DNA from 4 places in the Gemmobacter denitrificans genome. Region 1 is predicted to be linked to each of the others. Evidence: riboswitches for the same ligand, from Rfam matches in the RefSeq annotation. Region 1 holds a riboswitch; each other region holds the start of a gene.

Region 1 (3,637 bases):
CGGCGGGCGACAGGCCGCGTTCAGCCCCCTGCCATTCCTTGCGCCGCGCGGTGGACAGGGCCACCTGCCAGACCGGGCAGTCGGCGGCATCCAGCGGCGAAGGCCCGGCATCGGTCCGGGCCGAAAAGGCGGTGGCATTGACGATGGCCATGGGGGCGGCAAGGCGCAGGGCTTCGGCCACCCAGGCCGCGGCAGGCCCTTTCAGCGACGGCGCGAACAAGCCATAGGCCCGCAGGCCGCGCGCCCGGGCCTGATGGATCAGCGCATCGATGGGTTCCAGATCGGCGGCGGTCAGATAGCTGCGGTAGAAGGTCACCACCAACAAGGGGCCTTCGCCCTCTGGCCCCGGCACCACACCCTGCGCGGGATCGTACCAGCCGCAATCGGGCACCGTCTTGTCGCCCATCACCGGCGGGGCATACAGCCCGGCAGCCAGCGCGAGTTGCGCCAGTGCCGCCTGCGCCGCCACCGCCCCCCCGGCATCGCACAGCGCCGCCAGCCGCCGCAATGTGCCCACCGGCAGGGTGGAAAGTTCATCCAGCCGCGCATCCGGGCGACCGTCAGCCGGCAGAATGGCCAAGGCGATGCCCTTGCGGCGGCACAGATCCTGCAGCTGCATCACGCCATAGGACCAATAGCTTTCGCCACCGATCAGCCGGATCAGGATGCCCTTGGCGCCGGGCAGGGTGTTTTCGACATAGGTATCGACCGACACCGGATGTTTCAGCGCCACCAGATTGCACAGCCGCAGCGAAGGCAGACGCCCCGCCGCCCGATGCCACCCCGCCGCGAAAGCGCCAAGATCGCTGTCGGAAAACGACAGAACCACCAGATCCGCAGGTGTCTGGCCCGGATCATAGGGGGTCTCGCTTTCCTCAAGCCCGTGGCTTTCGCGGAAGGTGACGTGCAAGGATCAGCCCTCCAGCACGGCGCGGATCGCCGTTTCGTTCACATGATCATGTTCGGCAATGACCACCAGCCGGGTGGCGCGCGGCGTATCGCCCCAGGGCCGGTCATATTGCGCGCGGACGCGTTCGCCCACGGCCTGCACCAGCATCCGCATCGGCTTGCCCACGACCGCGACATAGCCCTTCACGCGCAGGATATCCTGTTCGCGGGCCAGACGGCGGATGGCCTCTTGCAGCCGGTCGGGATCGGCCACTTCGGGCAGATCGATCACGACGGTATCGAAGTCGTCATGTTCGTGATCGTCATGGCCGTCATGATGGCTGGGGCGGGCGGCCAGATCATCTTCGGCTGCGGCGTTCAGACCCAGAATGACGCGCGGGTCGATCACCCCTTCGGTCATCGGCAGGATCGGCAGCTTGCGCGGGGCCTCGGCCTCGATCACCGCGCGGGCGGCGGCCAGACCGGCCTCCCCGGCCAGATCGGCCTTGGACAGCAGCACCACATCGGCGCAGGCGATCTGATCCTCGAACACTTCGGACAGCGGGGTTTCGTGATCCAGGCTGTCATCGGCGGCGCGCTGCGCATCCACCGCTGCCACATCGGGGGCAAAGCGACCTGCCGCCACGGCCTCGGCATCGGCCAGGGCCACGACACCATCAACCGTGATCTTCGACCGGATCGCCGGCCAGTCAAAGGCCTTGAGCAAGGGCTTGGGCAGGGCCAGACCCGAGGTTTCGATCAGGATGTGATCGGGGCGCAGCGGCAGGGCCATCAGGGCCTCGATCGTGGGGATGAAATCATCGGCCACGGTGCAGCAGATGCAGCCATTGGCCAGTTCGACGATGTTTTCCACCGGGCAGTTTTCATCGGCGCAGGATTTCAGGATATCGCCATCCACCCCCACGGTGCCGAATTCGTTCACCAGCACGGCCAGACGCTTGCCCTGCGGGTTCTGCATCAGATGGCGGATCAGCGTCGTCTTGCCCGCGCCCAGAAAGCCGGTGATTACGGTGACGGGGATCTTGGTCAGGTCAGTCATTCGGCGGCGTCCTTCAGGGCGGGAATGGGGTCAAGGGCGGGCAGGGGCGGGATGCGCGCAAGGCTCTGCTTGCGGAAGATTTCGGGCCGCTCGCGCCAGGGCACAAGCCCGTCGGCCGTGGCGGCATAGGCCGCCGCCCCTTGCAGAATGGCCGCAGCATGGGTTTCGGGGTCCATTCGGCCATAGACATAGGTCCATTTGTCCGGGGCGGACAAAGCGACGGCACAGCCATTGCTGCAGGCTGAGAGACATTCGACCGGCAGGATTGCCACCCCCTCGGGGAGCGGTTCGGCCAGGAGCGCGGCAAGCAGCTGCGCGCCCGGGCGCGGGCCATCAGGGGGCGCGGCCCCCTCGCGGCGGCAGGTGGTGCAGACATGCAGCAGGGCCTGTGCCATGCGTCTTCTCCCATCGGGCAGGGGCATGGCACGGCAGGGGCAAAGGCCCCGGTCGCGCAGCGGAAACACCCCGTCCGCCCGTCACTTCATTGCTGCTGGCAGGTCTCCCGGCTTGCGGAGCGGGTTTCCCCCCGGTCCCGGCCTTCCCGGCTGTACGCCAGTGGCATGGGGCCTCTCCGGTCACGGTCGCGGGGGCGGCTGCGCTTGCCCCGGATGGGGGGACGCATTCCTTCTTCGCCTGCCACAGGGCAGGAACCAGCATGACCGCCTTGTGACAGATTGGCCTTGCGAGTCAAGAACAGGCGCGGCGTCTGCAGGGGCAAGGGCGACATCCGCCGCCGCAATCGGCGCGACGCCGCCCCCGCTGCGGCAAAGGTCGGAGCCGGGCTTTCCGGCCCTGCGGCAATCGGTTAGACCTGCAGGTCAGAGGAGATGCCCATGACCGACGACGCCGCAGCCCAAAGCACCCCGCAGGATGATCTTGCCCGCCATGCCGCCAAGATGGCCAAGAAAAAGGCCGCCCGCGACAAGATCATGGCCACCAAGGAAGGCGAAAAGGGTCTTGTCATCGTTCATACCGGTGCGGGCAAGGGCAAGTCGTCCTCGGGCTTTGGCATGATCCTGCGATGCATTGCCCATGGCATGCCCTGCGCGGTCGTGCAATTCATCAAGGGGGCCTGGGATACCGGCGAACGTCGGCTGATCGAAGGAAACTTCGGTGACCTTTGCCAATTCCATGCCATGGGCGAAGGCTTCACCTGGGAAACTCAGGACAAGGCGCGTGACATTGCGGCGGCCCGGAAGGGTTGGGAAAAGGCCAAGGAACTGATCCGCGACCCGGACATCCGTTTCGTGCTGCTGGACGAGATCAACATCGCCCTGCGCTACGATTATCTGGCGGTGGACGAGGTGGTTGCCTTTCTGCGTGACGAGAAACCGCCGATGACCCATGTCTGCCTGACGGGCCGCAACGCGAAGGAAGAACTGATCGAGATTGCTGATCTGGTGACCGAGATGGCATTGGTGAAGCATCCGTTTCGGTCGGGGATCAAGGGACAGAAGGGCGTCGAGTTCTGACGCATCGCAAGGATGGGGGCTCTGCCCCCGGCGTGCTGGCGCACGACTCTACCGGGATATTTGGACCAAGATGAAGGGCACGTGGTGTTGACCGAATCCAGGCTGGGTCAGGTTGCGGTACAGGGAGGGATCCTGTTGACCGCCCAAGGTAAAGGCGCCGCGTTTCCCCCGGGAAACCGGCCCGCAGGGCGGAGGGGGCAGCGCCCCCTGATCCCGC
Region 2 (3,637 bases), on a different contig from region 1:
AAGGCCTGATTGCGCCGGATGATCGCCAACGGAAAGGACAAGGCATGAGCCGACTGGACAGTTTCATCCGCCGCATGATGGCGCAGCGCGACGTGCTGAACCATGTCGCCGCCGACCTGGAGTTGCCGGCGCAGGGGGCGGTGCTGGAACTGGGTCTTGGTAATGGTCGGACCTACAGCCATCTGCGCGAGATTTTCCCAGGCCGCCGGATCATCGCCTTTGACCGCGCTCTGGCCGCGCATGAAAGCTCGATCCCCGCGCCGGGCGATCTGTTTCTGGGGGAAATCCGCGACAGCGCGCGGCAGTTTGCCAGGCAGGATGCGGCGGTCGTGCATGCCGATATCGGCACGGGCAACGCGGCCCGTGACGCGCTGACGCTGGAATGGCTGCCTGCTCTGGTGGCCGATCTGCTGGGGCCGGGCGGGATCGGCGTGTCTGGCCTGCCGTTGCAGCATCCGCGTCTGGAGCCCTTGGCCCTGCCAGCGGCGGTGCCTGCGGATCGCTATTTCCTGTATCGCCGCCGTTAGGTCATGGCGCCAAGGCCGCCTTTTCGCGTGGCGCTGATTGCCGACCCGCACCTGCACGATCCGCAGGGGAATTTCGGCTTGGCAGGGTTCGATGCGGGCGACCGGCCGCGACTGTATCGCCCATGGTCGGAAATGCGCGGCTATGCGCGCGGGGTGAATGAAAGCCTGCCTGCCCTGTGCGCTGCACTTGAACGGATCGCCGCGCGGGGTGTTCGTCAGGTGGTGATCGCGGGCGATATCAGCGATGACGGACAGATTGAAAACCTGCGCCGTGCCGCCGATCTGCTGACCTGGGCCGAAGATGATCTGGGCCTGCGCATCCACCTTTTGCCCGGCAACCATGACGGCTACGCGATTGCGGGCAAGCATACGGCCATGCGCTTTGTCACCGGTCCGGGGCAGACACGGCTGCTGACCAGCGATCCCAGCCTGCCCGACGCCGTGCAGTCGCCCGCCATGCGCTGCCCGGGTGCGGCTGATGCGCTGGCGCTGCTGGCCCGGTTCGGTCAGCGTCGGCGTGAGGGGGATCTGCATTGGGAAAGCCCGTTTGGCCTGTCGGATCGACCGCAGGACAGGGTCTATCCGGCCCGATCGGCGGATGGCGGGATCATCCGATGGCTGCCCGACGCGTCATGCCTGATCGAACCCGAGCCGGGCCTGTGGCTTCTGCTGCTGGATGTCACGATCTTCGAGCCGCGCACGGGCATTGCCGACCCCCATCGCAAACGCGCCTTTCTGGACCCGTCGGCTGCGGGCTGGACGGCGGCGCTGCGCCAGAAACCCTATCTGTTCGACTGGATCGCGGATGTCTGCGCCCGGGCGAAAACCTTGGGCAAGGTGCTGGTGCCGGTGTCGCATTACCCGGTGCTGGACCATTGGCCCGGCCTTGCCCCGGTGTTGCCCGGCGCAACTTTGGTCAGGCGGGCCCCCATCCCGCAGGTGGCCGAACGGTTGGCGGCGGCTGGGCTCCGGCTGCATTTTGGCGGCCATCTGCACATTCATGCGCAGAGCCTGCGCGCAACTTCGGCGGGGCCTTTCACCGATGTTGCGCTGCCATCGACCTGCGCCTTTCCCCCGGCGGCCATGCTGCTGGACGGCGATGCGGCGGGGTTTGACCTGACGCCACTTCCCTTGGGCGATCTGCCCGATGATCCGCATGTCACTGCCGTGCATCTGGCCGAGGGGCATTCCACGGCGCAGGGCGGGTTGGGGCCATCGCTTGCCGCCCGCCACCGGACCCGCGCATTGGAGCGCAAGATTGCAGCGGGTTTGCCTGCAGAGCTGCGCCCCGATGCCCTGCCCGATGGCATTTCGGGGGATGATCTGGCCGATCTTCTGATGCTGATCGACGCAGGGCCACTGGCCATCGAGACACTTTCACCGATGCGGATTGCCCATCTGCACCGCCTTGCCGCCCGCCCGGCAACAGGCTGGACGGCCGAGCTGCACCGGCTGTTGGCCGAGGCGCTGGCCCGCGCTGATCACCGCCCGGACCGGCTGCCTGCCGCAATTGCCTGAGGGTTGCGGTTCGGTCCCGCCGCTGCGCATGTCGTTTGCCGACTTGACGATCCGCCAACCCGGCGCAACAAAGGATCATCAAGGTGCCCGAGGTGCAAAGGCCAAGGGCTGAAACGGGAATGGGGAAGGGCGGACCAAATCGCGGCGCCCCGACCCCAGCCGCCCCCGCGACTGTCAGCGGTGAGCGCCTGTCCAACAGCCACTGCCCCCGAACCGGGGCGGGAAGGCGGGCAGGGGCCATGACCCGCGAGCCAGGAGACCGGCCTTGCAAGGACAATGACAACTGCCGTCGGGTGTGACGGCAAGGAGAGAGACATGCATATCGAACCGGGCCTCGTGGACGGGGCAAAAATCGTGCTGAGCTATGGTACTGCCGCTGCGGCTGGCGCCACGGCACTCTGGCACGCCCGTGAAACCATCCGTGAAAGCGGTGTGGCGTCGCTGGCGCTGCGCAGCGTTGCGGCTGGCGTCCTGACCTTCATCTTCTTCGAAGTCCTGCCGCATTTCGCGGTTGGTGTTTCCGAAGTGCACCTGATTCTGGGGTCAACCCTGTTCCTGCTGCTGGGCGCGGGGCCGTCGGCCATCGGGCTTGCCCTTGGCCTTCTGGTGCAGGGGATGTTCTTCGCCCCGACCGACCTGCCGCAATTCGGCATGAACATGACCACGCTGCTGGCCCCGATGTTCGTGATGATGGTCGTGGCCAAGCGCCTGATCGCGCCGGGCACCGCCTATGTCGATCTGGCCTATGCGCAGGTTCTGCAGCTTTCGCTGGTCTATCAGGGCGGCATCGTGGCCTGGGTGGCGTTCTGGGCCTTCTACGGTCAGGGCTTTGCGGCCACCACCTCGGTCGCAACCTTCGGTCTGGCCTATATGACGGTTGTCCTGCTGGAGCCGATCGTTGATCTGGCAGTGCTGGCCGTGGCAAAGACCCTGCGTGGCCAGACCCCTGCCGCGCTGGTCAGCCCGCGCCTTTACGCCGCCGCCTGAGCGAACGGACCACAATCTGAAACAGAAACCCCCGCAAGGCTTTGGCACCTTGCGGGGGTATTTTTTTGCCCGTCGTGATGTTCAGCCCTGTGTCGCTGCTGCTGCTTCTGCAGCGGCCTTGCGCTCTGCCATCAGCTTTGCTGCCGCGGCCGACGCATTGCCATCCTGCACATGCACCGTCGGGAAGGGGATCTTGATGCCCTTTTCGGCAAAGGCTTTGGCGATGTTCAGATAGGCGCGGCGGCGGATCACGAACTGTTCGCCCGGTTTGGTGACCATCTTCAACCGCAACTCGATCCCGTATTCGCCGAAGGCCTGCACACCTTGCAGCTTCAGCGGTTCATAGATGTTCGGGGCGAATTCCGGGTTCTGTGCCAGTTCCTGCCCGATCTTCTTGATGATCTTGCGCGCCTCTTCCAGATCGGTGGCGTAATCGACTGTGATATTGAATTTGTCGATCACGAATTCGGTGGTCAGGTTCTGGATCGCGCCCAGTTCGCTGAACGGCACCACAGTCAGATAGCCCCGGTGATGGCGCAGCTTGACCGAGCGCAGGCTGAAGCTTTCCACCGTGCCCATATGCGATGCACTGGTGATGTAATGCC
Region 3 (3,637 bases), on a different contig from region 1:
CAAATCCCGTGGTCAGGGCAGGGCATAGCAATCGGGCAAGGCGCTGGATCATGGCCAAAGCCTAGTGCCGCCGTCGCCCGGCATCCATCCGACCAAAGTCGCAGGGTAGCCCTAAGCCATCCATGTTGGTGAATGCCGGGGCCCGACCTTGCGGTTTGCGGGCCCCGGATTGTGGGCATCACACCTCGACGCTGACAGCGCCCATGGGATGCGAACAGCAGGCAAGGATATAGCCCGCTGCCACGTCTTCGTCGGAAATGCCGCCGTTATGCACCATATGCACCTCGCCTGAGGTTTTCTTCACCTTGCAGGTGCCGCAAAGACCAAAGGTGCAGCCCGAGGGGATGTTCAGGCCGGACCGTTTCGCCACTGACAGCACGGTGTCGGTTTCGGCGCAGGGGCTGGTGACGCCCGAGGCGGCAAAGGTGATCGAGGCCCCGGCCTCGGATGGCACCACATCGGCCAGGACCGGCTTTTCCGCTTCGGTCGCCACGGCAAGGCCAAAGCTTTCCTGATGGTAATGTGCCATGTCGAAGCCAAGCGCGTTCAGCATGTCGCGCACCGCCTGCATGAAGGGTTCCGGCCCGCAGCAGAACACTTCGCGGTCCAGATAATCCGGCGCCATCAGGCCCAGCATGATCTGGTTCAGCCGCCCCTTGTAGCCGGGCCAGACGCGGAAGGGATCGGCCTCTTCCACGGTAAAGCGCAGCTGCAATCCGGGCACGCGATTGGCGAATTGCTCCAGCCTTTCGCGGAAGATGATCTCGGACGGGCGGCGCGCGGCATGAACAAACACGATGTCGGGCATTTCGCCTGAATCCCAGGCCCATGTGGTCATCGACATCATCGGAGTGATGCCGGAACCGGCCGAGATGAACAGGTATTTCCGTGCCGGATGGCGGTGAAAGCTGAAGATGCCATTCGGGCCATAGGCCTTGATCTTCATCCCCGGCTTCAGATGATCCAGCATCCAGCGTGTGCCGATGCTGCCCGACTGCGCCTTGACCGTTACCGTGATCGACAAGGGCCGCGAAGGGCTGGAACTGATCGTATAGGTGCGCTGCACATTGCCGCCGGGCACCGGCAGATCAAGCGTGACAAACTGCCCCGGCTGATAGTCGAACCATGCGCCCGAAGGCGCGCGGAAGGTGAAGCTGGCGGTATCATCATTTTCCGGCACGACCATGGCACATTCCAGCATCTCGCGGTCCTGCCACGGCTCCAGAGACCAGTTGGCGCGAAACTTGCCCATCTGTCTTACTCCGCCGCCAAGGCGGGCTTGGGGGCCAGCCGTTCGGACATGGTGTCGCAATACCAATCGACGAACTGGATCACCCCTTCTTCCTGGATGGTCGAATAGGGGCCGGGTTCATAGGCGGGGGACAGGATGCCCTTCTGGTTTTCCTCGACCACCTGCCGGTCTTCGTCATTGGTGTTCATCCAGACGGTGGTCAGATCGGCCAGATCGTAATCCACGCCGTCCTGCGCGTCTTCGGGCACCAGCCAGAAGGTTGTCACTTCGGTTTCCGTGGCGCTGATCGGCAGCACGCGGAAGACGATGGCATGATCGGCAAGGAAGTGGTTCCAGGTGTTTGGATAGTGGAAGAACAGCAAACTGCCCGCATCGTTGAAGGGCATCTGGCCCATGCGTTTGCCCTTCACCGCTGCCTTGCCAGACAGGGTATAGCTTTCGGCATTGTTCAGCAGCGGGATGCGCGCCAGCCGCCATTGCATCCTGGGATGGTTGACAAAGCGCGAGGGCAGGCCCGCCGCTTCGCAGCGCGCCCAATGGGCCAGAATTTCCGGGCTGGCGGCATCGGGGCCTTCCATGGCCGTCATGCGCGGATTGTCGGAATAGGTGCGGCACAGCGACGGATGCGAGCCACCGCAGTGATAACATTCGCGGTTGTTTTCGATCACCAGTTTCCAGTTGCCCTTTTCCACGATGGTGGATCGCAGCGCCACCCTGGCGGATTTCAGGCCCGCTGGGGCCAGATAGGCCATGGCCGTCTTGGCCAGATCGGCAATGGCCGGGGGCACATCGGCAAGGCAGATGAACACCATCCCGGCCAGATCGACGCAATGAACCTTTTTAAGCCCGTGCTGTGCCGGATCAAAGCTGTCCTGCATGTCGCGGGCGTAAAGCAGCTTGCCGTCCAGATCATAGGTCCATTGATGATAGGGGCAGACCAGCTTGGGTGACGACCCGCTGTCCTTTGCGCAAAGCCGTTGGCCACGATGGCGGCAGACGTTGTGGAAGGCGCGGATCATGCCGTCGTTGCCCCGTGTGATGACGACCGGATAGGCCCCCACCTGAAGCGTGACGAAATTGCCGGGCTTGGGCAGGGCGCAGGCCGGAATTGCAAACAACCATTCACGATACCAGATATGGTCCAGATCGGCCTGCAACACATCGTCATGGCAATACAGCTCACGCGACAGGGAATAGTCTTTCCGGCGCGCACTGATCTGCGCCAGGATTTCTGATTGGCTCGGCATGTCCGACCTCGCTTGGCCCGCGCCTCCCCGCACGGGTCCGGTTTCATGGGTGCGACAAAACCGGGCCCCCGAGGTGGAGGCCATATCCGGCCCCACCCGCAACCCCGCATTTCATCGCGGTTTGACAGGCGTTCCTGGCTGGTTTCCGGGCTGAGGGAGCGGCCTTGCGACCATGCCCGGCGCCTTCCCGGGGACCGGTTCCCCAGTGGCCTTCGCCGTGCTCTCCCGTCACCGTTGCGGGGGCAGCGCCGGTCTTGCACCGGCTTCCCAATTCTCCGCCAGATGGCGGCACCATGAACACCGTCATGCTGCCCCATTTGCGACATGCCGCAATGTCCAAATGCGACACTCTGTTCACCATGGCCGGACTGGCCATCAAGGGGCCGCCGGGCAAGTTGGCGACGGGGGAGTCAGGGCTTGGCGGCCAGTTGGGTCTTGGCGATGGTCGCAGCTTCGGTCAGGTGGTCGCGGACTGCGTGAGCGGCGGCATCAGGATCATTGGCGCAGATCGCGCTGCATATCCGCGCCATATGCGCGGGGCCAGAAATCCGCCGGTCGGTGCTGGCCAGCGTCAGGGCGCGCAACCGCGAGATGCGGCTGTTCAGGCGCTGCACGATGTCCCAGGCAACATGATGTCCGGCTGTTTCGAAAATCACCTGGTAGAATGCTGTTGTCGCGTCATAAACCGTGCCCGGCACCGCTTCGGCAAAGGCAGCTTCCAGCCGTGACAGCGCCGCCTGCAGTCTGGCCTTGACCGGGGCATCCGCCAGGCGGGCGCAGGCAGCAGCGGCATCGGATTCCAGCAAACGGCGAATGTCATAGACCTGCCGTGCCTGATCCCAATCCAGCCGGGCCACGATCGGGCCGCTGCGGCCCTGCAATTCCACCAGCCCCTCGGCCTCCAGATAGCGGATCGCCTCGCGCACGACAGAGCGCGACACACCCAGCTGATCGCAGAGCGTGCGTTCCACCAGCCTGTCGCCGCCGGAAAACCGCCCGGTGATGATTGCTTGCCGCAGCCTGTCCACCGCCAGCCCGCGCAAGGTGGTGGGGGTATGGGCAATGCGCAGGTCGATATCGTCTGTCGGTTTCATCCAGACAGGATAGGTGGCGCCGGTCGGCAAATCAAGTCAATATT
Region 4 (3,637 bases), on a different contig from region 1:
TTCGGCGATCATGGCAACCGGGGGCAGAGCGATGCAGGTCTTCATCAACGGCTTTGGTCGGATCGGACGTTCTGTCCTGCGGGCCTGGGCGGGTGGGGCTGCGCCGGATCTGAGTATTGCGGGGATCAATGACATCGCCGCTGCGGAAATGTGCGCCTATCTGTTCCAGTATGACAGTGTCTTTGGCCCGTTTCCGGGCCTTGTGACGCTCGAACCCGGTGCGCTGGTGGTGAATGGCACGGCCATTCCGCTGCATCGCACGCCCGATATTTCGGGGCTGGACCTGCGCGGCGTCGATCTGGTGATGGAATGTACTGGCCGGGCCGACGCCCGGGCCGTGGCCGAACGCGGGTTGCAGGCCGGGGCCCGGCGGGTGCTGATCTCGGGCCCTTCGGCTGCCGCAGATCTGACGCTGGTTCTGGGCGCGAATGAAACCCAGCTTGCCGGGCAGCGGATCGTGTCCAATGCCTCCTGCACCACCAATGCGCTGGCCCCGCTGGCGCGACTGATCCATCAGCACTGGGGCATCGTGACCGGATCGATGACCACCATCCATTGCTATACCGGCAGCCAGCCCACGGTAGACGCCCCGGCCGCCGATTTCGCCCGGTCACGCGCCGCCGCGCTGTCCATGGTGCCCACGACCACCTCGGCGCAGCGGCTGGTGGACCGGGTCTTGCCCGAACTTGCCGGTCGGCTGGAGGGCAGCGCCGTGCGGGTGCCCACGGCCAGCGTTTCGGCCGTTGATCTTTGCGTGATGACCGAACGCCCGACAGATGCGGCAGCGGTAAATACAGTGTTCCGCACGGCGGGCGGGGTGATCGGCGCGACCGACCTGCCGCTTGTCTCATCCGACCTGCGCGCAAGGCCCGAAAGCATCGTCATGGCCTGCCCCGAAACCCGGGTCACCCGGGGCGGGATGCTGCGGGTCTTTGGCTGGTACGACAATGAATGGGGCTTTTCCAACCGCATGCTTGATGTCGCCCGGCTGATATGCGCCGAGGTCGCCCCCGCCTGATCCTGCGTCGTGATCATGGCTTGACGGAAATCCCCGCACCGGCGATTGTCGGCACCGATGGTTCCCGGCCAAACCAAGCGCGGCCGGGTGAAAAGGGAATACGGTGTGGTGTAGGCAACAGCCGCCAAATCCGTGACTGCCCCCGCAACTGTAAGCGGTGAGCGACCTCCGAAACCACTGGCCCCAAAGGCCGGGAAGGTGGAGCAAGCCACGACCCGCGAGTCAGGAGACCTGCCATCAGAGCAATCAACCGACCCGGGCGGGGTGCCCCGGATGGAGCATATGATGGACCTTTCCAAACCGCGGCCCGTGGCCGCACCCCCTTATTCCGTGGCGCAAACCGCGCCGCATCAGATTCTGGTCTGCAAGGCCTGCAAGCATCAGGGGCAGGCCTGCGCCCCGGGGCATGCGCTTTTGAAAAAGCTGCGCGCGGCCATTGCGACGGCGGGGCTGGATGAGGCGTTCGAAGTGTCGGGCACTGCCTGCCTGGCCGGATGTGTGACCGATCATGGCAAACCCTGCGTGGTCGGTTGGCGGGCCACGGCCAAGGCGACATGGCTGTTCGGCGACATCGACCCGAACCAGCCGATTGACGATCTGGTGGAATTTGCCCGGCTATATGCCGCTGTCGAAGATGGCTGGATGGGCGGCAAGGATTGCCCGCCGCGCCTGTGCGACAACACTCTGGCCCGCATTCCCGCCGCGATGATCGTGACCCGCGAAGGCACCATCCAATGACCGCAGCGGTCGAACTGTCGGGGGTGTGCTGGGGGCCAAGGGGCCGGCCTGACATCCTGTCGGATATCAACTTTAGCGTGCCGCAGGGGCAGATCATGGCGGTCTGCGGTGCGAACGGGGCCGGAAAATCCTCGCTCTTGCGGCTGATCTACCGTCATCAGGCCCCGCGCCGGGGCACGGTGCGGCTGATGGGGCGCGATATCTGGGCGCTGTCCGCCACGGATGCCGCGCGCAGCCTTGCGGCCGTGCTGCAGGAACAACCTACCGATTTTGCCCTGACCGCGCGGCAGATCGTGGCCCTTGGCCGCCTGCCCCATCGCCGGGGCTGGGGATCCGGCCTTGCCACGCCCGGCGGCGAGGATGCCGCGATCATCGAAGCCGCGATCCTGCGCATGGACCTGACTGCCATGGCAGACCGCCCGTTCGGCACGCTTTCGGGCGGGGAACGCCAGCGGGTCATGGTGGCGCGCGCGCTGGCCCAGCAACCACGGGTGATCGTGCTGGACGAACCCACCAACCACCTGGATATCCGCCATCAGCTTGAACTGCTGGCACTGCTGAAAGGCCTTGGCCTGACTGTCATCGCCACGCTGCATGATCTGACACTGGCCGCCGAATTTGCCGAACGCGTGCTGATCCTGCGCGATGGCCGCATTCTGGCCGATGGTCCGCCTGATCTGGCGCTGTCGGAAACCACCCTTGCCGACGCCTTTCAGGTGAAGGCGCGCATCGACCGCAGCGGCCCCAGCCCGCGCTTTTCCTTCCATCTCTAACCTTCAGGACCCAAGATGATCCGCCTCTCCCTGCTTGCCCTTCTCTGCTCGGCCTCTGCTGCGGCCGCCTTCCCGGTGACCGTGAAAAGCTGCGACCGCGAGGTGACCTTTGATGCAGCCCCTGCCCGCGCCATTTCCAATGACGTGAACCTGACCGAAATGATGCTGGTTCTGGGCCTGCGGGACCGGATGGTCGGCTATACCGGCATTTCCGGCTGGAAAACGCTGGACGAGGAGATGCGTGACGGCGTGGCCGAACTTCCCGAACTGTCGTCGAAATACCCGACAAAAGAGATCCTGGCTGGTGCCGAAGCCGATTTCTTCTTTGCCGGCTGGAACTACGGGATGAAGGTCGGCGGCGAGGTGACGCCGGAAACGCTGGCCGCTTTCGACATCAAGACCTATGAACTGACCGAAAGCTGCATCCATATCGGACCCAAGTCCAAATCCAGCATGGATGACATGTATGCCGACATTCTGAACCTCGGGCGCATCTTCGGGGTCGAAGACCGCGCCGAAGGTCTGGTGGCGGGATGGCAGGCACGTCTGGCCGAAGTGACAGCGGGGGTGGATCGCGCAAACCCGCTGCGCGTATTTGTCTATGACAGTGGCGAGGAAGCGCCCTTCACCGCCGGGGCCTATGCCATGCCCACCGCGCTGATCGAGGCGGCAGGCGGCACCAATATCATGGCCGACCTGGAAAAAAGCTGGGCCGAAATCAGCTGGGAACCAGTGGTGGAACGCAATCCGCAGGTTGTGGTGATCGTGAATTACGGCGACGTGACCGCCGAACAGAAGATTGCCTTCATGAAGGGCAATCCAGCCTTTGCCGGGATCGACGCCGTGAAGAACGACCGTTTCGTCGTGCTGGAATATGTCGAGGCGACGCCGGGCCCCCGCAACATCAAGGCCGTCGAAAAGCTGGTCGCCGGGTTCAAGGGCAACTGAGGCATGGCCGACACCACCGCCCCCGTTTCACTGGCCCGCCGGGTTGGCACAGGCTCTGGCCTTGCCCTGCTGGCGGGGGTGGTGGTGCTGGTTTCGGTCGTTCTGGCCGTCTCGGTCGGATCGGTGGCGATCCCACCCGGCACGGTCTGGGCCATCGCGC

What was found. A riboswitch is a leader RNA that binds a small molecule or an ion and turns the genes downstream of it on or off. The one in region 1 is predicted to bind cobalamin.
Region 2: linked by a shared signal. The riboswitch ahead of V6590_RS07990 (energy-coupling factor ABC transporter permease) and the one ahead of V6590_RS05450 (DUF1636 family protein) in region 1 are both predicted to bind cobalamin.
Region 3: linked by a shared signal. The riboswitch ahead of V6590_RS07530 (aromatic ring-hydroxylating oxygenase subunit alpha) and the one ahead of V6590_RS05450 (DUF1636 family protein) in region 1 are both predicted to bind cobalamin.
Region 4: linked by a shared signal. The riboswitch ahead of V6590_RS07730 (DUF1636 family protein) and the one ahead of V6590_RS05450 (DUF1636 family protein) in region 1 are both predicted to bind cobalamin.

What each region holds. Positions count from the first base shown of each region.
Region 1 covers NZ_JBALHR010000002.1:464,625-468,261, forward strand. The annotation lists gene cobN (cobaltochelatase subunit CobN) at 1-910, opposite strand, end outside; gene cobW (cobalamin biosynthesis protein CobW) at 914-1,948, opposite strand; gene V6590_RS05450 (DUF1636 family protein) at 1,945-2,343, opposite strand; cobalamin riboswitch at 2,424-2,618, opposite strand; gene cobO (cob(I)yrinic acid a,c-diamide adenosyltransferase) at 2,782-3,420, shown strand.
Region 2 covers NZ_JBALHR010000003.1:464,811-468,447, forward strand. The annotation lists gene V6590_RS07975 (nucleotide sugar dehydrogenase) at 1-9, shown strand, start outside; gene V6590_RS07980 (class I SAM-dependent methyltransferase) at 45-527, shown strand; gene V6590_RS07985 (metallophosphoesterase family protein) at 555-2,045, shown strand; cobalamin riboswitch at 2,110-2,327, shown strand; gene V6590_RS07990 (energy-coupling factor ABC transporter permease) at 2,361-3,032, shown strand; gene V6590_RS07995 (mechanosensitive ion channel family protein) at 3,114-3,637, opposite strand, start outside.
Region 3 covers NZ_JBALHR010000003.1:367,169-370,805, forward strand. The annotation lists gene V6590_RS07520 (4Fe-4S binding protein) at 1-52, opposite strand, end outside; gene V6590_RS07525 (FAD-binding oxidoreductase) at 179-1,252, opposite strand; gene V6590_RS07530 (aromatic ring-hydroxylating oxygenase subunit alpha) at 1,258-2,499, opposite strand; cobalamin riboswitch at 2,619-2,810, opposite strand; gene V6590_RS07535 (GntR family transcriptional regulator) at 2,910-3,593, opposite strand.
Region 4 covers NZ_JBALHR010000003.1:406,146-409,782, reverse strand. The annotation lists gene V6590_RS07735 (type I glyceraldehyde-3-phosphate dehydrogenase) at 32-1,018, shown strand; cobalamin riboswitch at 1,060-1,271, shown strand; gene V6590_RS07730 (DUF1636 family protein) at 1,304-1,756, shown strand; gene V6590_RS07725 (ABC transporter ATP-binding protein) at 1,753-2,529, shown strand; gene V6590_RS07720 (ABC transporter substrate-binding protein) at 2,545-3,477, shown strand; gene V6590_RS07715 (FecCD family ABC transporter permease) at 3,481-3,637, shown strand, end outside.